DNA from 3 places in the Pseudomonas sp. p1(2021b) genome. Region 2 is predicted to be linked to each of the others. Evidence: predicted binding sites of a transcription regulator. Region 2 holds the regulator's gene; each other region holds the start of a gene.
The links. The regulator FliA, encoded in region 2, starts transcription of late flagellar genes. The targets are predictions, from matches to a motif close to CTAAAGTTTNNNNNNNNNNNGCCGNTAA.

Region 1 (7,106 bases), 1.1 Mb from region 2:
CCTCGGCCCTGAACAGCTGGGGTTGGTGATCGCCCATTTCGGTGTGCAAGTGGAAGTCGAAGCCCAGGATGGCGAAGCGGCGGGCCAGGTGTTTCGGTGCCATCTGCGGGCCAACCTGCCGGCACTGGTCACCGGTGACCGCGTGGTGTGGCGTGCCGGCAACCAAGGCAATGGCGTGATCGTCGCACAGATGCCACGCACTGCCGAACTGTGTCGGCCGAACAACCATGGCCAGCTCAAGCCGGTGGCGGCCAATGTCGATCTGATCGTGATCGTCTTCGCCCCGGCGCCCGAGCCCCAGGCCAACCTGATCGACCGCTATCTGGTGGCCGCCGAGCATGCAGGCATCCGGCCATTGCTGCTGCTGAACAAGGCCGACCTGATCGATGAGCGCAACGGCCCGACCATCGAGGCCCTGCTGGCGGTCTACCGCGACCTGGGCTACCCGCTGCTGGAGGTTTCGGCTCATCAGGGCGATGGCATGCAGCGCCTTCAGCAGATGCTCGATACGCACACCAGCGTGTTCGTCGGCCAGTCGGGCGTGGGCAAGTCTTCGCTGGTCAACAGCCTGCTGCCCGAGGTACAGACCCGTGTGGGCGACCTCTCCGAGTGGTCTGGCCAGGGCACGCACACCACCACCACCGCGCGCCTGTACCACTTCCCCAACGGCGGCGACCTGATCGACTCGCCGGGCATCCGCGAATTTGGCCTGGGCCATGTCAGCCGTGATGACGTCGAAGCCGGGTTCATCGAGTTTCGCGACCTGATCGGCCATTGCCGCTTCCGCGATTGCAAGCATGCCCGGGAGCCTGGGTGCGCCTTGCTCCAGGCCCTGGAGGATGGGCGCGTCACGCCGCAGCGCATGAACAGCTACCGCTCGATCATCGCCAGCTTGCCGCAGGATAGCTACTGACGCGGGTGATCTTGGGGCCGCTTTGCGGCCCATCGCGGCGCAAGGCCGCTCCTACAGGTGTTACGCGGCCATCATTCCTGGGCGTCGTCCATCTTCAATACACCATCCTCGAAGATGTTCAGCTTCTGGCGCAGCTCCCGCGGCTGCATCGGTGCCTGGGCGCTGTCGCCCTGGGCAGGTGCTGCCGGCGCCTGGGCGCCCGGCGGAGCCGGTTCGGCCGGCGTCTGGGGCGCGCTCTGTTCCCCCTCGATGTCGCGTTGGGCCTTCTTGGTCAGGACGATGATGTCGATGCGGCGGTTGACCGGGTTGAACGGGTCCTTGCGGTCGAACAGCGACGACGAGGCATAGCCGACCACGCGCGCCACCTGTGCATCAGGGTAGCCACCGGCCACCAACGCCCGGCGCGCCGCGTTGGCGCGGTTGGCCGACAGCTCCCAGTTGCCGAACTCCCCGGTGCCGGCATAAGGCTTGGCATCGGTATGGCCACTGATGCTGATCTTGTTCGGCACCGCCTTGATGGTGTCGGCCATGGCCAGCAGGATGTCCTCGAAGTAAGGCTGCAGACGCGCGCTGCCCAGGTCGAACATCGGCCGGTTCTCGGCATCCATGATCTGGATCCGCAGGCCATCCTGGGTGATCTCGAACAGGATCTGGTCCTTGAACTTCTGTAGCTGCGGGTTTTCCTCGACCTTGTTCTGCAGCTCCTGCAACAGCAGCTGCAAGCGCTCCTGTTCGACCTGGTCGGCCAAGGTCTCGACCTGGTCCTTGTCCAGCTGGATGCTGGTGTTCGGCGTCGGCTCGGACTTCTCCTCGGGGTTGATGGTCTTCTCCGGCGCCAGCTGCGGCGAGCCGCCGAGGTCGATCACGTAGGGCGTGCCGCTCTCGGAGAAGCCGATCGGGTCCTTGAAGTAACCGGCGATGGCGATCTTCTGCTCGGGCGTAGCCGTGGACAGCAGCCAGAGCACCAGGAAGAACGCCATCATCGCCGTGGCGAAGTCGGCGAAGGCGATCTTCCAGGAGCCGCCGTGGTGGCCGTCGCCATAGCGCTTGACGCGTTTGACGATGATGGGTTGGTTGTTCTCCATGGCTTAGCGACCGCGGACCACTTGTTCCAGCTCGGCAAAGCTTGGGCGGTGCAACGGGTACAGCACCTTGCGACCGAACTCTACGGCCAACGACGGCGGCATGCCCGATGCCGAGGCCACCAGCGAGGCCTTGATCGCCTCGTACACGTTCAGTTCTTCCTTGGCGTCGTGGCGCAGGGCATTGGACAGCGGGCCGAAGAAACCGTAGGCGGCGAGGATACCGAAGAAGGTACCGACCAGCGCCGCCCCCACATGCAGGCCGATGGACTTCTGGTCGCCATCGCCCAGGGACGCCATGGTCACCACGATACCCAGCACCGCCGCGACGATACCAAAACCCGGCATGGCGTCGGCCACGCTGGTGACGGCATGGGAAGGATGCTCCAGCTCTTCCTTCATGCTCAGCAGCTCCATGTCGAACAGCCCCTCGAGCTCATGGGGCGCCATGTTGCCGGTGGACATGATGCGCAAGTAGTCGCAGATGAACGCGGTCATGCGCTCATCGCCTAATACCGCCGGGTACTTGGCGAAGATCGGACTCTCTTGCGGTTCTTCGATGTCGCCTTCGATGGCCATCATGCCTTCGCGGCGGCTCTTGTTGAGGATCTCGTAGACCAGGCCCAGCACCTCCAGGTAGAAGGTATGGGTGAAACGGGTGCCGAACATCTTCAGCGACTTCTTGATCACATGCAGGGTCATGTGACCGGGGTTGGCCTGAAGGAACGCACCGAAGGCCGCACCGCCGATGATCAGCACTTCGAACGGCTGGATCAATGCCGCGATCTTGCCGTGGGAAAGTACGTATCCGCCGAGCACGCTCGCGAATACGACGATGATGCCGATAATTTTAGCCATAGGTTCAGGGCACTTGCTGTCGTGGTCGGGATGAGGGACGGGAGCTTTGAAACTCTTCTTCTACTTATCGGCAGAACTGCGCCAGACTATAGCCACAAATAACGAAAAGCCAGTTTGGACTGATGTCAAAATGCCAATGGACGCTAAGGTGCCAAGCCAGATTCCGCGTACGCTCGATGCCTGGGTAAAGCTGCTCGATGGCATCCGCCTGCCGGTGCCCAAGGAGAGCCACGACCGGGTGTTGTCGGCCATCAACGACAGCCGCCGCTCCCTGCGGGACATTGCCGAACTGATGCAAGACAGCCCCGCCCTGGTGCTGTCGGTGATGCGCGAGGCCAACCACCCGGCCAATGCCAGCCAGGCCGAGCCTGCCGAAAGCCTCGAGATCGCCCTCAACCGCCTGGGCCTGGCGCGCAGCGCCAGCCTGCTGGCACGCCTGCCCGCGGTGCCAGGCCAGGACATCCCGCCGGTGCTGCGCCAGTTCCTGCTGATCAGCCAGCATGCCGCGCAACAGGCCAGCGGCCTGTTCGCCAGCCGCCTGGCACGGCTGTGGCAGGAGATCCATTGGGGTAGCCTGCTGTTCCTGTCACCGCTATGGCCTATGGCACAAGCCTTTCCCAAGCTGCTCGATACCTGGGAGCTGCGGGTTATCCACAAGGGCGAGGACGCCGCCGAAGTCGAGCTCGCGCTGTTCGGCGTACGCATCATGCAACTGTGCCAGGCCGTGGCCGAACACTGGCGGCTGCCGGAATGGGTGACCCAGGGCTATCGCCTGCTGCTCGATGAGCGCGCACAACTGGCCCAGGTGCTGGCCATCGCCCGCGAGCAGGACAGCTTCACCCAACAGCAGCGCCTGGACAACGAGCCCGGGCTGCGCCGCTGGTTCAACCAGCCGGCCAATACCGTGCTGCTGGCCAACGGCCTGGCGCTGGCCGCCCAGGTGGGCTGGGACAACCCGCACCTGCTGCGCTGGCAACTGCTGACCGCCCTGTACCTGCAGACATCGCTCGACGATGTGCAACAGCAGGTCCACCAGCAGGCCGCCGCCAGCGCCCGCCATCATGCCCGTCATGCCCTGTTCCACCCCGCCGAGGCGCTGATCTGGCCCTGGCAGCAACGCCGACCGCATCCGGACATGCTCGAACCGCCACCGCCCACCACCCAGGACCTGGCGCGCTGGCGCACGCTGTGTGGCGAGCTGCTGGCCCAACCCAGCCCGTTCGGCACGAGCCTGCACCTGTGCACCCAGGCCCGCGACGCTCTGCTGGCCTGCGGTATGCAACGGGTGATTCTGCTGACCCTGGACAAGGCCACCGAATCCCTGCGCGTGCAACAGACCGCCGGCCTGCCAACGGAGGTCGCGGCCCTGGTGCTGCCCCTGGCCGGCAGCAAATTGCTGCAACGCCTGATGACCCAGGCGGCGCAGCTGCGCCTGACACCAGACAACCACGCCCAGTTCTCGGCCTTGCTGCCAGCCCCGCTGTGGGCCGCCATCGGCAGTGAACATGTGCTGCTGCGTTCGCTGGCGGTCAATGGCCAAACGGTGATGCTGGTGATCGCAGACCAGGGCGGCAAACCGTTGGCCGATGTCAGCGTGCAAGCCTTTGGCAAGACCGCGCAATGCACCGAGCGTGCCCTGGCTGCCTTTGCCAACCGCAACGCCTGAGCCTTGCGCTACAATCGCTCCCTCAATTCCACCCTGGAGACCGTGGATGACTGACTTTTCCGGCTTGCCCCTGGTGATCGAACCGGCCGACCTGCTGCCGCGCCTGGGTTCGCCACAGCTGATCGTGGTCGACCTGACCAGCGCCAACCGCTACGGCAGCGGTCATGTCCCCGGCGCGCGCTTCGTCGACCCCAAGCGCACCCAGCTGGGCCAGCCACCGGCGCCAGGCCTGCTGCCGGCGCGCGCCGACCTGGAAAAGCTCTTCGGCGAGCTCGGCCACCGCGACGACGCGGTCTACGTGGTGTACGACGACGAGGGCGGCGGCTGGGCCGGGCGCTTCATCTGGTTGCTCGACGTCATCGGCCACAAGGGCTACCACTACCTCAACGGCGGCATCCAGGCCTGGCCGGCTGACAAGCTCTCAACCGATGTACCTGCCAGCGCGGCTGGCCCGGTCAGCCTGCAACTGCATGCAGAGCCCACCGCCACCCGCGAATACCTGCAAAGCCGACTGGGCGCGGCCGACCTGGCCATCTGGGACGCCCGCAGCCCCGGCGAGTACAAGGGCGAGAAAGTCCTGGCCGCCAAAGGCGGGCACATTCCCGGCGCGGTCAACTTCGAGTGGACCGCAGGCATGGACCTGAACGACCACCTGCGCATCCGCCCGGACATGGCCGACATCCTGCAGCAACTCGGCATCACCCCGGACAAGGAAGTGATCACTCACTGCCAGACCCACCACCGTTCCGGCTTCACCTACTTGGTGGCCAAAGCCCTCGGCTATCCACGGGTCAAGGCCTATGCCGGCTCCTGGGGCGAGTGGGGCAACCACCCGGACACGCCTGTAGAAGTTTGAATTTCCAAGGAAACCCAATGAAATCCCGCTTGTTCATCATCAGCCAGTACCTGCTGCCGCACCACCTGCTGTCGCGGCTGGCCGGCTGCGTCGCCGAGTGCCGTGCGCGCTGGTTCAAGAATGCCTTCACCGCCTGGTTCGCCAAGCGCTACCAGGTGAACATGTCCGAGGCGCTGGTCGAGGACCTGACCGCCTACGAACACTTCAACGCCTTCTTCACCCGCGCGCTCAAGCCAGGTGCACGCCCACTGGACGAGACCCCGGGCGCCATCCTCTGCCCGGCAGACGGTGCGGTCAGCCAGCTCGGCCCGATCGAGCATGGCCGTATCTTCCAGGCCAAGGGCCACAGCTTCAGCGCCCTCGAGCTGCTGGGCGGCGACCCGCTGATGGCCGCGCCGTTCATGGGCGGCGAGTTCGCCACCATCTACCTGTCGCCCAAGGACTACCACCGCGTGCACATGCCGCTGGCCGGCACCCTGCGCGAAATGGTCTACGTGCCGGGCCGGCTGTTCTCGGTCAACCAGACCACCGCCGAGAACGTCCCGGAACTGTTCGCCCGTAACGAGCGGGTGGTGTGCCTGTTCGACACCGAGCGCGGGCCAATGGCCGTGGTACTGGTCGGGGCGATGATCGTCGCCTCGATCGAAACGGTGTGGGCCGGTTTGGTCACGCCGCCCAAGCGTGAGGTGAAGACCTTCCGCTACGACGAAGGCAGCCGTGCGCCGATCCATCTGGAAAAAGGCGCGGAACTGGGGCGTTTCAAGCTGGGATCGACCGCCATCGTGCTGTTCGGGCCCGAGCAGGTGAAGTGGGCCGAGAGCCTGGGCGCGGGTTCGGCGGTACGCATGGGTGAGTTGCTGGCGCAGCCTGCCCAGGGCTGAGTGCTTGCCGCGAGGGTTTCGGCGCCTGTGAGAACGAGCGCCGCCCGCGCGGCGCTCGATATCAAAATAGCCGAAGTCCTCCCGCCGAACCTTCAGCTACGGGCATCACGATCGCGCATGCCCAGCAGGTACAGCACGCCATCGAGCCCCAGAGTGGAGATGGCCTGTTTAGCCGACTGGCGCACCAACGGCTTGGCGCGGAACGCGACGCCCAGGCCGGCCAGCGAGAGCATCGGCAGGTCGTTGGCGCCATCGCCCACGGCAATGGTCTGTTCCAGTTGCAGGCCCTCCTCACTCGCCAGTTGCTGAAGCAGCTCGGCCTTGCGCTGCGCATCGACGATCGGCTCGACCGCCACACCAGTGACCTTGCCGTCGATCACTTCCAGCTCGTTGGCGAAGACGTAGTCGATACCCAGGCGCGCCTGCACCTGCTTGGCGAAATAGGAGAAACCACCGGAAAGGATGGCCGTCTTGTAGCCCAGGCGCTTGAGCTCGGCGAACAGGTGCTCGGCACCTTCGGTCAGGCGCAGGGACGCGCCGATCTCGTCCAGCACGCCAACATCCAAGCCTTTGAGCAGCGCCATACGCTCCTTGAAGCTGGCGCGGAAATCCAGCTCGCCACGCATGGCGCGCTCGGTGATCGCAGCCACCTGCTCGCCCACCCCGGCAGCCTTGGCCAGCTCGTCGATCACCTCGGCCTCGATCAGTGTCGAATCCATATCGAACACCGCCAGGCGGCGATTGCGGCGGAACAGGTCGTCTTTCTGGAAGGCGATGTCGATGTCGAGCGCCTCGGCCAGGGCGAAGAAGTCGGCGCGCAGGGCCTGGGCATCGCTCGGCTCGCCACGCA
Region 2 (7,106 bases):
ACGAAGGCCACCAGGCCGCGGGCAAGGTGATCCAGGCCTTCGGTGAGGTGGTGATCGGTGGCAACTACGTTGTCGGTGCCGTGGTCTTCGCCATCCTGATGATCATCAACTTCGTCGTGGTGACCAAGGGCGCCGGCCGTATCTCCGAGGTCAGCGCGCGCTTCACCCTCGACGCCATGCCCGGCAAGCAGATGGCCATCGATGCCGACCTCAACGCCGGCCTCATCGACCAGGGCCAGGCCAAGGCCCGCCGTGCCGAGGTCGCCCAGGAAGCCGAGTTCTACGGCTCCATGGACGGTGCCAGCAAATTCGTGCGCGGGGACGCCATCGCTGGCCTGCTGATCCTGTTCATCAACCTCATCGGCGGCATGCTCATCGGCATGCTGCAGCATGGCATGCCCGCCGGCGAGGCCGGCAAGGTGTACGCCCTGCTGACCATCGGTGACGGTTTGGTGGCGCAGCTGCCGTCGCTGCTGCTGTCCACCGCCGCCGCGATCATGGTCACCCGTGCCTCCAGCTCCGAGGACATGGGCAAGCTGATCAACCGGCAGATGTTCGATTCGCCCAAGGCCCTGGCTGTATCGGCAGCGTTGATGATCGTCATGGGTCTAGTCCCGGGCATGCCGCACATCGCCTTCCTCGGCCTTGGCGGGTTGGCCGCTGGCGGCGCCTACCTGGTCTGGCGCAAGCAGCAGCAGGCCAAGCTCAAGGCCCAGGAAGAAGCGCAGCGCCAGCAGGACCTGCTGCCCTCGCCGCAACGCGCCCTGGAAACCAAGGAACTGGGTTGGGATGACGTGACCCCCATCGACATGATCGGCCTGGAAGTGGGCTACCGCCTGATCCCGCTGGTCGATCGCAACCAGGGTGGGCAGTTGCTGGCGCGGATCAAGGGTGTGCGCAAGAAGCTGTCCCAGGACCTGGGCTTCCTCATGCCCACCGTGCACATCCGCGACAACCTCGACCTGCAGCCCAGTGCCTACCGTCTGACGTTGATGGGGGTGATCCTCGCCGAAGCCGAGATCTACCCGGACCGTGAGCTGGCCATCAACCCGGGGCAGGTGTTCGGGACGCTCAACGGCATCGCCGCACGAGACCCGGCGTTCGGCCTGGAGGCGGTATGGATCGACGTCGGCCAGCGTGCCCAGGCGCAGTCGCTGGGCTACACGGTGGTCGATGCCAGTACCGTGGTGGCCACCCACCTCAACCAGATCCTGCAGAAGCATTGCCATGAACTGATCGGCCATGAAGAGGTCCAGCAATTGTTGCAGGTGCTGGCCAAGGGTTCGCCTAAACTTGCTGAAGAACTGGTGCCGGGTGTCATTTCCTTGTCGGGCTTGCTCAAGGTCCTGCAGGCGTTGCTGTCCGAGCAGGTTCCGGTGCGTGACATCCGCAGTATCGCCGAGGCGATCGCCAACAATGCGGGCAAGAGTCAAGATACCGCCGCGCTGGTCGCGGCAGTGCGCGTCGGATTGTGTCGTGCCATCGTGCAAAGCATTGTCGGCGTTGAGTCGGAGCTGCCTGTGATCACCCTGGAACCAAGGTTGGAACAGATCTTGCTCAATAGTCTGCAAAGGGCCGGGCAAGGCCAGGAAGACGGTGTCCTCCTGGAGCCGAGCATGGCCGAGAAGCTGCAGCGCTCGTTGATCGAGGCGGCCCAGCGCCAGGAGATGCAGGGCCTGCCGGCCATCCTCCTGGTCGCCGGCCCGATCCGCGCCATGCTGTCGCGATTCGGCCGCCTGGCTGTACCGAATTTGCATGTTCTGGCGTATCAGGAAATACCTGACAACAAGCAAGTCACCATCGTTGCCACCGTGGGCCCCAATGGCTGAGGTAGTGGGTTATGCAAGTTAAGCGTTTTTTCGCCGCCGATATGCGTCAGGCCATGAAGCTGGTCCGGGATGAGCTGGGCGCCGACGCCGCCATCATCGGCAACCGGCGCATCGCCGGCGGTGTCGAGTTGACGGCCGCGCTGGACTACAAGCTGTCCGCCCTGGCTCCGCGGGTGCCGAACATCGAGCTCGAGGACGAGCTGCGCAAGACCCAGTCGCGCATTGCCACGGCACAGGCCGAGCTGAGCAGCCGCCACGAAGGTGACGAAGGCAACCGGCAATTGTTCGCCGGCCTCTCGCTGACCGCGTCCGAGCCGTTGGTCGAACCCCATGTCGATGCGCCGGCCCCGGCTGCCGTGCCTGCCCCGACACCGGTCGACCCACGCCTGTTCGACGCCATGCGTTCGGAGCTCTCGGGCCTGCGCGAGCTGCTCGAAGTGCAGCTCGGCTCCCTGGCCTGGGGCCAGTTGCAGGGCAACAAGCCGCAGCAGGCCAACCTCTGGCGCCGCCTGCAGCGCATCGGTCTGTCGGGCCCCATCGCCCGCGAAGTGCTCGAGCTGACCGGCGAGATCGAAGAGCCTCGCCAGGCTTGGCGCATGGTCCTGGCGCACCTGGCGCGGATGATCCAGGTGCCCGAGGTGGAACCGATCGAGGAGGGCGGGGTGATCGCCATGGTCGGCCCGGCCGGCATGGGCAAGACCACCACCCTGGCCAAGCTCGCCGCACGCTACGTGCTCAAGTATGGCGCCCAGCAGCTGGCGTTGGTGAGCATGGACAGCTTCCGCATCGGTGCCCAGGAGCAGCTCAAGACCCTGGGCAGGATTCTCAATGTACCGGTGACCTACGTCGACCCCGGCCAATCCCTGGCCCAGGCCCTGGAGCCACTGCTGCGCAAGCGCGTGGTGCTGATCGACACCGCCGGCCTGCAGGCCAGCGACCCGGCCCTGCGCATGCAGCTGGAGACCCTCGCCGGGCGCGGCATCGCCGCCAAGAACTACCTGGTGCTGGCGACCACCAGCCAGAAGCAGGTGCTCACCGCCGCATACCACAGCTACAAGCGCTGTGGCCTGGCCGGGTGCATCCTGACCAAGCTTGATGAAACGGCCAGCCTCGGTGAAGTACTGAGCCTTGCCATCAGTCATGAATTGCCGGTGGCCTATCTGACCGATGGGCCGCGCATTCCTGACGACCTGCACTTGCCGCGCAAGCACCAGTTGGTCAGTCGTGCGGTCAGTGTGCAGCTGCAGGACGAGCCCAGCGAAGAGGCAATGGCCGACATGTTCGCTGATCTCTACCACAACCCCGGCAAGCGTGTGGGTTGACGAATGGACATCGCAAAGTACCTACACGAAAGGGGCGCTTGCCAACCCCGTGTGTGGCCTGGGCCCCGAGACAAGGTAAAGAACAAACATGGGTAGCATGCATCCCGTACAGGTGATCGCCGTGACCGGCGGTAAAGGCGGCGTCGGCAAGACCAACGTTTCAGTGAACCTGTCCCTGGCCCTGGCTGACCTGGGGCGGCGGGTCATGCTGCTGGACGCCGACCTCGGTCTTGCGAACGTCGACGTCCTGCTGGGCCTATCGCCCAAGCGCACCCTGGCCGATGTCATCGAGGGGCGCTGCGAACTGCGCGATGTGTTGCTGCAGGGGCCTGGCGGTGTCCGGATCGTGCCTGCGGCCTCCGGTACCCAGAGCATGGTGCACCTGGCGCCAGCGCAGCATGCCGGCCTGATCCAGGCGTTCAGCGAGATCGGTGACAACCTCGATGTGCTGGTGATCGACACCGCCGCAGGCATCGGCGATTCGGTGGTCAGTTTCGTCCGTGCCGCCCAGGAAGTGTTGCTGGTGGTGTGCGACGAGCCGACTTCGATCACCGATGCCTATGCGCTGATCAAACTGCTCAACCGCGACTACGGCATGAATCGCTTCCGCGTCCTGGCCAACATGGCGCAGAGCCCGCAGGAGGGGCGCAACCTGTTTGCCAAGTTGACCAAGGTCACGGATCGGTTCCTGGACGTCGCCCTACAATACGTCGGTGCCGTGCCTTACGACGAATGCGTGCGCAAGGCGGTGCAGAAGCAGCGGGCGGTCTACGAGGCCTTCCCTCGGTCCAAGTGTGCGCTGGCCTTCAAGGCCATCGCGCAGAAGGTCGACAGCTGGCCGCTGCCTGCCAATCCGCGCGGGCACCTTGAGTTCTTCGTCGAGCGCCTGGTGCAACCTACCAGCGCAGGGCCGGTACTATGAATGCGAGTGGTTACAAGATGTACAGCAGGGCGGCACGCGATGCCCAGTATGAACTGGTCGAGCGTTATGCCCCGCTGGTCAAGCGCATCGCCTATCACCTGCTGGCACGCCTGCCGGCCAATGTGCAGGTCGAGGACCTGATCCAGGCGGGCATGATCGGCCTGCTGGAAGTGGCCAACAAGTACGACGCCAGCAAGGGCGCCAGCTTCGAGACCTACGCCGGTATCCGCATCCGTGGCGCCATGCTCGACGAAGTGCGCAAGGGCGATTGGGCGCCGCGTTCGGTACACCGCAATACCCGCATGGTCAGCGATGCGATCCGTGCCGTTGAAGCCAGAACCGGTCGTGACGCTAAAGATCATGAAGTTGCTGCCGAACTCCAATTGAGTCTCGATGATTATTACGGGATCTTGAACGACACCCTGGGCAGCCGCCTGTTCAGCTTCGACGACCTGCTGCAGGACGGCGAGCACGAAGGGCTGCACGAGGATGGTGCCAGCGGCCAGCTGGAGCCGGCGCGGGACCTGGAGGACGAGCGCTTCCAGGCCGCCCTGGCCGAAGCGATCGCCAACCTGCCGGAACGCGAACGCTTGGTCCTGGCGCTGTACTACGACGAGGAGCTGAACCTCAAGGAAATCGGTGAGGTGCTTGGGGTCAGCGAGTCGCGCGTCAGCCAGTTGCATAGCCAGTGCGCGGCGCGCCTGCGCAGCCGCCTGGGAGAATGGCGGGCGCGTTGAGCCAGGGTTCGCTGCAGTCGTTGCACGTTGTACCGAATTGATTGAACGCGCGCCCGGGGGGCCGGGCGCGTTAAAGACTGCTTGGAGGTCTAATTGAACAAAGACATGAAAATCCTCATCGTTGACGACTTCTCGACGATGCGGCGGATCATCAAGAACCTGTTGCGTGATCTCGGCTTCACCAACACCGAAGAAGCCGACGACGGCACCACGGCGCTGCCGATGCTGGAAAACGGCCATTACGACTTCCTTGTGACCGACTGGAACATGCCTGGCATGTCCGGCATCGACCTGCTGCGCAAGGTCCGCGCCCATGACCGTCTCAAGGGCATGCCGGTGCTGATGGTCACCGCTGAAGCCAAGCGTGACCAGATCATCGAAGCCGCCCAGGCTGGGGTCAACGGCTACGTGGTCAAGCCTTTCACGGCTCAGGTGCTCAAGGAAAAGATCGAAAAGATCTTCGAACGCGTCAACGGCTGAGTCACGTCAGGGGGCGCCATGGAGCAAATGAATACATCGCTCGGGGAGTTCGAGACGACCCTGAAGAAACATGCCCAGGAACTGGTCGAGAGCCTCGAGCGCGGCCGGTTCGGCGAGGCGGTGCAGCTGATCCACCAGCTGAACCAGACCCGTGACCGTGGCCTGTACCAGGAAGTCGGCAAGCTCACCCGCGAGCTGCACAGTGCAATCGTCAGCTTCCAGATCGACCCGCGCATGCCGCAGGCCGAGGAAGTCTCGCAGATCACCGATGCCACCGAGCGCCTGTCCTACGTGGTCAAGCTGACCGAGGGCGCGGCCAACCGGACCATGGACCTGGTCGAGGCCGGCACGCCGGTGCTCAACGACCTGGCGGCCGAGGCCCAGAGCTTGAGCGCCGACTGGCAGCGCTTCATGCGCCGGGAAGTCGCAGCGCCTGAGTTTCGCGAGCTGGTCAAGCGCGTCGACAGTTTCCTGACGCACAGCGTCGAGGGTAACCGCAAGGTTGCCGGTCACCTCAACGACATTCTCCTGGCCCAGGACTATCAGGACCTGACCGGCCAAGTGATCAAGCGCGTGACCGCGCTGGTCACCGAGGTGGAGAGCAACCTGCTCAAGTTGGTGCTGATGGCCAGCCAAGTGGACCGTTTTGCCGGTATCGAACACGACCACCAGCAACTGCGCGCTGAAAAAGATCAAGAAAAACATCCGACTCGGGGTGAAGGTCCGCAGATTCATGCCGATAAGCGTGAAGATGTCGTGTCCGGTCAGGACGACGTCGACGATTTGCTGTCCAGCCTGGGTTTTTAAGGAGCACGTTCAATGAGCTTCGGCGCCGATGAAGAAATCCTCCAGGATTTCCTGGTAGAGGCCGGCGAAATCCTCGAGCAATTGTCCGAGCAGCTGGTCGAGCTGGAAAGCCGACCCGAAGATGCCGACTTGCTCAACGCGATCTTCCGCGGTTTTCACACTGTAAAAGGGGGCGCCGGTTTCCTTCAGCTCAACGAGCTGGTGGAGTGCTGCCATATCGCCGAGAACGTGTTCGACATCCTGCGCAAAGGTGAGCGCCGGGTCGATGCGGAACTGATGGACGTGGTCCTCGAAGCGCTGGATACCGTCAACAGCATGTTCGGCCAGGTGCGCGAGCGCAGCGACATCACCCCGGCCACGCCGGAGCTGCTGGCGGCGCTGTCGCGCCTGGCCGAGCCTGCCGGTGCCGACAGCGCTGCGCCCGCCGTCGAGGCGCCGGTGGCGGCCGAGGCCGAAGCGCCGGCGGTCGAGCCGGACATCACCGACAGCGAATTCGAGCAGCTGCTCGACTCCCTCGATGCGGTCAAGGCCCAGGCCGCCGAGCAGATGCAAGGCGAGGTCGTGGGCGGCGAGGGTGACGAGATCACCGATGCCGAATTCGAATCGTTGCTCGACCAACTGCACGGCAAGGGCCAGTTCTCTCCTGAAGTCGTGGCCGCCACACCGGCGACCAGCACCTCGGCGCCTGCGGCATCCGACGAAATCACCGACGACGAATTCGAAGCGCTGCTCGATCAACTGCATGGCAAGGGCACCTTCGCCGCCGATGCGCTGGCGAGTGCGGCCGCACCTGACGCCCCGGCAGCACCAACCGAGGCGGGCGGCGAGCACATCACCGACAACGAATTCGAAGCCCTGTTGGACCAGTTGCACGGCAAGGGCAAGTTCTCCAGCGATGCGCTGGCCACCCAGGCGCCTGTCGCGCCCGCTGCCGCCAGCGCCGCACCGAAGGCCGATAGCAAGCCGGTCGCCAAACCCGAGCCTGCCCCAGCCGCCAAGCCAGCCGCTG
Region 3 (7,106 bases), 2.4 Mb from region 2:
GTTGCTAAGGAACATGCTGTTGGCGATTTCCTTGTTGCTCTTGCCGCTGGCCAGCTCCTTCAACACCATGACCTCCCTGCCGGAAAGACGCTGGACCATCTCCTCCTCGGTGCCACCTTTGGCACAACCACGCGTCTTGTGCAGGGCCTGGTTAGGGAAATAGCTGTACCCGGACAGAACCGCCTTGATCGCGCTGAGCAGCTCGGTCAGGTCCTGTTGCTTGCAGACATAACCTGCAGCGCCAGCCTGCATGCAGCGCATGGAGAAATGCCCCGCTGCCTGTGATGTCAGGACCAGCACCTTGCTCTCCGGGCTGATGGAGGATAACCGACCAATTACCTCGAGCCCATCCAGTTTTGGAATGCCAATATCCAATACCACGATGTCGGGTTGGTAGTCCCGGATCAATTGCAAAGCATCCACGCCGTTATCGGTTTCCGCCACGACGTCATACCCATGTCGCTCCATCAACATGCGTACAGCCAGGCGAATAACCGGATGATCATCCACGATAAGCACTTTATTCATGCGATATCCATTGATTCATTATTATTGCTCCGAGGCACACCATAACCGAGCAGCCCCCTCCATGGCGCAGCGGATTGCGGCATATGATCAAACAGAGAAGAAACCTACATTACTAAAGGAATTTTCCTACAGGCGTACACTTTATAAAGTTTCCAGTTATGTAAACACGCTACAAAAATTGACGAGATTATTCCCAGCTCGTATGCACTTTTGACCTATACGAACAGTCCGAGTCTGGGGGTAATTAAATGAAGTGCTGGCTGTAAGCCTTGATGCTTTGGTTTACAGGGAAATAGCTCTCTCTGCAGCCTATACCGAAAACAGGCGAGAGATAGGCAAACACTTGCAGGCAAGAAGCATCATGCAGCAGACCGATTCCATCAGTCCCTTGGCGATCATCGCTATATTCGCAGGCATCATCGAAGCCTCCGCCTTGGCTTCATTGCCCTTCCTCAGCGAGAACAGCCAGAAGACCTACACCTGGTTCCTGGTGGGTTTTCCGTTCTTCCTGACCATGCTGTTCTTCCTGACCTTGAACTTCAATTATCACTCTCTGTACCAACCCAACAAATCTGCGGGCCGGAACAAGATCGATGCCGCCCCCAGCGCCCCGCCAATGGAAAGCCCGAACGCCTCGACGATGATCATCACGCTCTCAGGGCCGGAGACTCGCAAGATAATCGAACACCATATCCTACGTACCCTCACACGCCCACAGCCCCGCACGCGCCGCTGGGTACTCGAGAACCTCGATACCCGTACCCGTATCCACCTGTCGATCGGGGCGCTGTCGGAAACCGAGAAAAAATAGGGCATGGAAAAGAAAAAACCCGGCACAAGGCCGGGTTCTCAGGGTAGCGCAGGCCTAGATCAGAGCAGCGAACGGCCCTTGTTGGCGGCAATGCGCATGCGCAGGGCATTGAGCTTGATGAAGCCCGCGGCATCGGCCTGGTTGTAGGCGCCGCCGTCTTCCTCGAAGGTCGCGATGTTGGCATCGAACAGCGAATCATCCGACTTGCGCCCGACCACGGTGACGTTGCCCTTGTACAGCTTCAGGCGGACCACACCGTTCACGTTGACCTGCGAGGCGTCGATCATCTGCTGCAGCATCAGACGCTCCGGGCTCCACCAGTAGCCGGTGTAGATCAGGCTGGCGTACTTGGGCATCAGCTCATCCTTCAGGTGAGCGACTTCGCGGTCCAGGGTGATCGACTCGATGGCGCGGTGGGCCTTGAGCATGATGGTGCCACCAGGGGTTTCGTAGCAGCCACGGGACTTCATGCCGACATAGCGGTTCTCGACGATGTCCAGACGACCGATACCGTTGGCGCCGCCGATGCGGTTCAGATCGGCGAGCACAGTGGCCGGGGTCTTCTCGACGCCGTCGATGGCGACGATGTCACCGTTGCGGTAGGTGAGCTCGATGTAGGTAGCCTGGTCCGGGGCGTTCTCCGGAGAGACGCTCCAGCGCCACATGTCTTCTTCGTGCTCGGTCCAGGTATCTTCCAGGACACCGCCTTCATAGGAAATGTGCAGCAGGTTGGCGTCCATCGAGTACGGCGACTTCTTCTTGCCGTGGCGCTCGATCGGGATGCCGTGCTTCTCGGCGTAGTCCATCAGCTTCTCGCGGGACAGCAGGTCCCACTCGCGCCATGGTGCGATGACCTTGACGCCCGGCTTGAGTGCATAGGCGCCCAGCTCGAAACGCACCTGGTCGTTGCCCTTGCCGGTAGCGCCATGGGAAATGGCGTCGGCCCCGGTTTCGTTGGCGATCTCGATCAGGCGCTTGGCGATCAGCGGACGGGCAATGGAAGTACCCAGCAGGTACTCGCCTTCATAGACGGTGTTGGCGCGGAACATCGGGAACACGAAGTCACGCACGAACTCTTCGCGCAGGTCATCGATGTAGATCTCTTTGACGCCCATTGCCTGTGCTTTGGCGCGGGCCGGCTCGACCTCCTCGCCCTGACCCAGGTCAGCGGTGAAGGTCACCACTTCGCAGTTGTAGGTATCCTGCAGCCACTTGAGAATCACCGAAGTATCAAGGCCGCCGGAATACGCCAGTACGACCTTTTTTACGTCCGCCATGCCATCACTCCACGGGGTTGTACGGAAAGCGGTTGATTCTACCGGCCCCATTGAAATATTTACAATGGGGCGACAGCTTGTGATGACAAAGCGACAGGAACAGTCAAGAGCGCGACCCTTGTCGCGGTCAGGATTTTTTTTCTGCCGGTGCCGGCGCCGGCGCGGGGCCAGGCGTCGCTGGAGCTGCGGCAGCGGGAGCCGGGGTGGCCTCTACCGAGGGTTTTTCCACCGGCTTCTCGACCGGGGCGACACGCTCCAACTGGATGTTCACCCGGCGGTTGCGCGCCCGGTTGGCGGCACTGTTGTTCCGGGCCAAGGGGTAACGTTCGCCATGGAAGCGCACGGTGATCTGCTCCTGCGGCACACCATGGGCCTTGAGGTAGTCGGCGACCGCCAGGGCCCGACGGCGTGAGGTGTCGCGGTTGGTCAGGCGGCTGCCGCTGTTGTCGGCATGGCCATCGAGCTCGATGTGGTTCACCGACGGGTCGGCCTTGAGGTAATCGAGGATCACGTCCAGGCGTGCCCGCGCCGCGCTGTCCAGCTCGATACCGCGTGGGAATCCGACCTGGGTCTGGCGGATCTGGTCGAAATTCATCGGCAGCAGCTTGGCGGCACATGCCTGGTAGTCACCATAGGCCTTGGCGAAGCTGACCGGCAGTACATGCACCTCCATGGGCCTGCCGCCCTCGCCGGCATGGTTGCGCACCACCGTGCTGCGCCCGTCGAGCAGGCCGTTGATCAGCCGGCTGGCCTGCCCCTGGGACGAGGTGAACAACACCCCGCTGCGCCCCATGCGCACGCCCCCGAGATTGATGTCGCCCCGGCCAGGTTGCCAAGGTGCTGCCGCGGCCAGCAAGGTCGCACTGCCCACCCCCAGCGCATTGCTGTCCGATCGCAACTGGAAGACCGCCTGCTCGCCGGCACGGCGCACGAACTCACCGCTGCCGAAACCGTCGATCGGCTGGGACAGCCGGCATTCGAACTGGTCACCCTCGACGTTCCAGGCGACGTTCTCCACGCGCGTCTGGAAGGTCAATGCCCCGGCCGGCAGGCTGGCAAACAGGGTAAGAAGGGCTAGGTAACGCTGGCGCACAGGTGGCTCCACAGATTCTGACGGCTTACCTGCAGGCTATCGGACGCCACCGGGAAAACTTGATAGCCGTGCTCCTACCGGGGTTTTCCGGTAGCATTGGCCCTTGAGTTCGACCCGCCTGGAATCTCCAATGTCCGATCGCCTGACCCTCCTGCGTCCCGACGACTGGCACATCCATCTGCGCGATGGTGCCGTCCTGCCCCATACCGTTGGCGACGTGGCGCGTACCTTCGCCCGCGCCATCATCATGCCCAACCTGGTCCCGCCGGTACGCAACGCCGTCGAGGCCGGCGCCTATCGCGACCGCATCCTGGCCGCACGCCCGGCAGGCAGCCGCTTCGAGCCGCTGATGGTGCTGTACCTCACCGACCGTACCAGCGCCGAGGACATCCGCGCGGCCAAGGCCAGCGGTTTCGTGTACGCCGCCAAGATGTATCCGGCCGGCGCCACCACCAACTCCGACTCGGGCGTGACCAGCATCGACAACATCACGCCGGCGCTCGAGGCCTTGGCCGAAACCGGCATGCCGCTGCTGGTGCACGGCGAAGTGACCCGTGCCGAGGTCGATGTGTTCGACCGCGAGAAGCGCTTCATCGACGAGCACCTGGCCCGCGTGGTCGAGCGCTTCCCCACGCTGAAAGTGGTGTTCGAGCACATCACCACCGCCGATGCCGCGCAGTTCGTCCTGCAGGCCCCGGCCAACGTCGGCGCGACCATCACCGCACAGCACCTCTTGTACAACCGCAACCACATGCTGGTCGGCGGTATCCGCCCGCACTTCTATTGCCTGCCGATCCTCAAGCGCAACACCCACCAGGTGGCGCTGCTGGACGCGGCCACCAGCGGCAACAGCAAGTTCTTCCTCGGCACCGATTCGGCACCCCATGCCCGTCATGCCAAGGAAGCCGCCTGCGGCTGCGCCGGCTGCTATACGGCCTACGCTGCCATCGAGCTGTATGCCGAGGCCTTCGAACAGCGCAATGCGCTGGACAAGCTCGAAGGTTTCGCCAGCCTGCACGGCCCGGCGTTCTATGGCCTGCCGGCGAACACCGACACCATTACCCTGGTTCGCGACGAGTGGACCGCTCCCGACAGCCTGCCATTCGGTGACAACACCGTGGTTCCGCTGCGCGCCGGTGAAAAACTGCGCTGGCGTCTGCTGGAGGAGAAGGCGTGAGCGAAGCGTTCTACGAAGACGACCAGGAAGGTCAAGGCAGCAGCGTTCGCCACCCGATGGCCGAGCGCTTCCGCGGTTACCTGCCCGTGGTGGTGGATGTGGAAACCGGCGGTTTCAACAGCGCCACTGACGCGCTACTCGAAATCGCTGCCGTCACCATCGGCATGGATGAGAAAGGTTTCCTGTTCCCGGAGCACACCTACTTCTACCGGGTCGAGCCTTTCGAGGGGGCCAACATCGAGCCGGCGGCCCTGGAGTTCACCGGTATCAAGCTGGACCACCCGCTGCGCATGGCGGTGAGCGAGGAAACGGCGCTCACCGACATCTTCCGTGGGGTGCGCAAGGCATTGAAGGCCAATGGTTGCAAGCGGGCCATCCTGGTCGGCCACAACAGCAGTTTCGACCTGGGCTTCCTCAATGCCGCCGTGGCGCGCAACGACCTCAAGCGCAACCCGTTCCATCCTTTCTCCAGCTTCGACACGGCCACCCTGGCTGGCCTGGCCTATGGCCAGACCGTACTGGCCCGCGCCTGCCAAAGCGCCGACATCGATTTCGATGGGCGTGAAGCCCACTCGGCACGCTACGACACCGAGAAGACCGCCGAGCTGTTCTGCGGCATCGTCAACCGCTGGAAGGAAATGGGCGGCTGGCGCGACTTCAACGACTGACCTGCTACTGAACCCTTGGGCCGCTACAGGCATAAAAAAACCGGCCATGATGGCCGGTTCTTTTATTCGCGTGGCAATTACAGCTTGCCAGCGTTCTCGCTCAGGTAGGCAGCAACGCCTTCCGGCGAAGCGGTCATGCCCTTGTCGCCTTTCTTCCAGTTGGCAGGGCAGACTTCGCCGTGCTCTTCGTGGAATTGCAGGGCGTCGACCAGGCGCAGCAGTTCTTCCATGTTGCGGCCCAGCGGCAGGTCGTTGACGATCTGCGAACGGACAACGCCGTTCTTGTCGATCAGGAAAGCGCCACGGAAGGCTACGCCGCCTTCGGACTCAACGTCGTAGGCCTTGCAGATGTCGTGGGAGATGTCTGCAGCCAGGGTGTACTTGACCGGGCCGATACCGCCGTTGTTGACGGGGGTGTTACGCCAGGCGTTGTGGGTGAAGTGCGAGTCGATCGACACGCCGATCACTTCCACGCCGCGTGCCTGGAAGTCAGGGATGCGATGGTCCAGAGCGATCAGCTCGGATGGGCAGACGAAGGTGAAGTCCAGTGGGTAGAAGAACACCAGGCCGTATTTGCCCTTGATGGCCGAAGCCAGGTTGAAGCTGTCGACGATCTCGCCGTTGGCCAGTACGGCCGGAACGGTGAAGTCGGGGGCTTGTTTACCAACGAGTACGCTCATTCGTTATCTCCTTGATGGTGGTGAAATCAGATACCCGGGAGGGTCGACCTGCCCCGGTATCCAGCAAAGGTTGCCCATCATACACGGCTTCTGGTGACAGGCCGAATCCAACCGCCGGTCGCACCGACACAAGGCCGGAGGAAAGTTCTTTGACACGCATTCTCATTACCATTAAGCTCCACCCCATCGAGCCTCAACCATGATGGTCTGACCTTATGTATGTGTGTCTTTGTGTCGGCGTTACCGACGGACAGATTCGCGATGCGATCTATGAAGGATGCTGCAGCTACAAGGAAGTCCGGGCCGCCACCAATGTCGGCAGCCAATGTGGCAAGTGCGCATGCCTGGCCAAGCAGGTGGTCCGCGAGACACTGACCGAACTCCAGGTCAGTCAGCAGGCGGCCCTGCCCTACCCCGTTGAGTTTAACGTGGCTTGAACCATCGAATTCGAAGAACCGGACCCAGTGTCCGGTTTTTTTATGCCTTCAATTCAATAAGTTAGCGTTCGAACGCGGTTCACAAACATTCTTATTCCTATTAATTTTCACTTACTATTCAATAACTTAGGTTTGACAGAGACCCTGGTCGGGCTCAGACTTCCTGTATTGGCACACTTCAACAGGGCAGGAACCCGACATGAAAGGCGACGTAAGCGTCATCCAGCATCTCAACAAGATCCTCGGAAACGAGCTGGTCGCGATCAACCAGTACTTCCTGCACGCGCGGATGTACGAGGACTGGGGCCTGAACAAACTCGGCAAGCACGAGTACAAGGAATCCATCGACGAGATGAAGCACGCTGACAAATTGATCAAGCGTATTCTTTTCCTCGAAGGCATCCCCAACGTGCAGGACCTGGGCAAGTTGCTGAT

Region 1: a site for FliA is predicted at 2,918-2,945, ahead of motA (flagellar motor stator protein MotA). Genes of this name have one in related genera too.
Region 3: a site for FliA is predicted at 3,746-3,773, ahead of K8374_RS05095 (flagellar protein MotY). Genes of this name have one in related genera too.

What each region holds. Positions count from the first base shown of each region.
Region 1 covers NZ_CP083746.1:4,588,463-4,595,568, forward strand. Annotated here, with positions in the region: gene rsgA (small ribosomal subunit biogenesis GTPase RsgA) at 1-913, shown strand, start outside; gene motB (flagellar motor protein MotB) at 985-1,998, opposite strand; gene motA (flagellar motor stator protein MotA) at 2,002-2,853, opposite strand; gene K8374_RS21370 (HDOD domain-containing protein) at 2,984-4,519, shown strand; gene K8374_RS21375 (rhodanese-like domain-containing protein) at 4,566-5,375, shown strand; gene asd (archaetidylserine decarboxylase) at 5,393-6,256, shown strand; gene serB (phosphoserine phosphatase SerB) at 6,349-7,106, opposite strand, start outside.
Region 2 covers NZ_CP083746.1:3,483,668-3,490,773, reverse strand. Annotated here, with positions in the region: gene flhA (flagellar biosynthesis protein FlhA) at 1-1,829, shown strand, start outside; gene flhF (flagellar biosynthesis protein FlhF) at 1,841-3,151, shown strand; gene fleN (flagellar synthesis regulator FleN) at 3,240-4,073, shown strand; gene fliA (RNA polymerase sigma factor FliA) at 4,070-4,810, shown strand; gene K8374_RS16155 (chemotaxis response regulator CheY) at 4,916-5,290, shown strand; gene K8374_RS16150 (protein phosphatase CheZ) at 5,309-6,097, shown strand; gene K8374_RS16145 (chemotaxis protein CheA) at 6,110-7,106, shown strand, end outside.
Region 3 covers NZ_CP083746.1:1,085,189-1,092,294, reverse strand. Annotated here, with positions in the region: gene K8374_RS05110 (response regulator transcription factor) at 1-528, opposite strand, end outside; gene K8374_RS05105 (hypothetical protein) at 890-1,339, shown strand; gene K8374_RS05100 (argininosuccinate synthase) at 1,399-2,616, opposite strand; gene K8374_RS05095 (flagellar protein MotY) at 2,744-3,709, opposite strand; gene pyrC (dihydroorotase) at 3,840-4,886, shown strand; gene rnt (ribonuclease T) at 4,943-5,554, shown strand; gene K8374_RS05080 (peroxiredoxin) at 5,632-6,234, opposite strand; gene K8374_RS05075 (bacterioferritin-associated ferredoxin) at 6,450-6,671, shown strand; gene bfr (bacterioferritin) at 6,871-7,106, shown strand, end outside.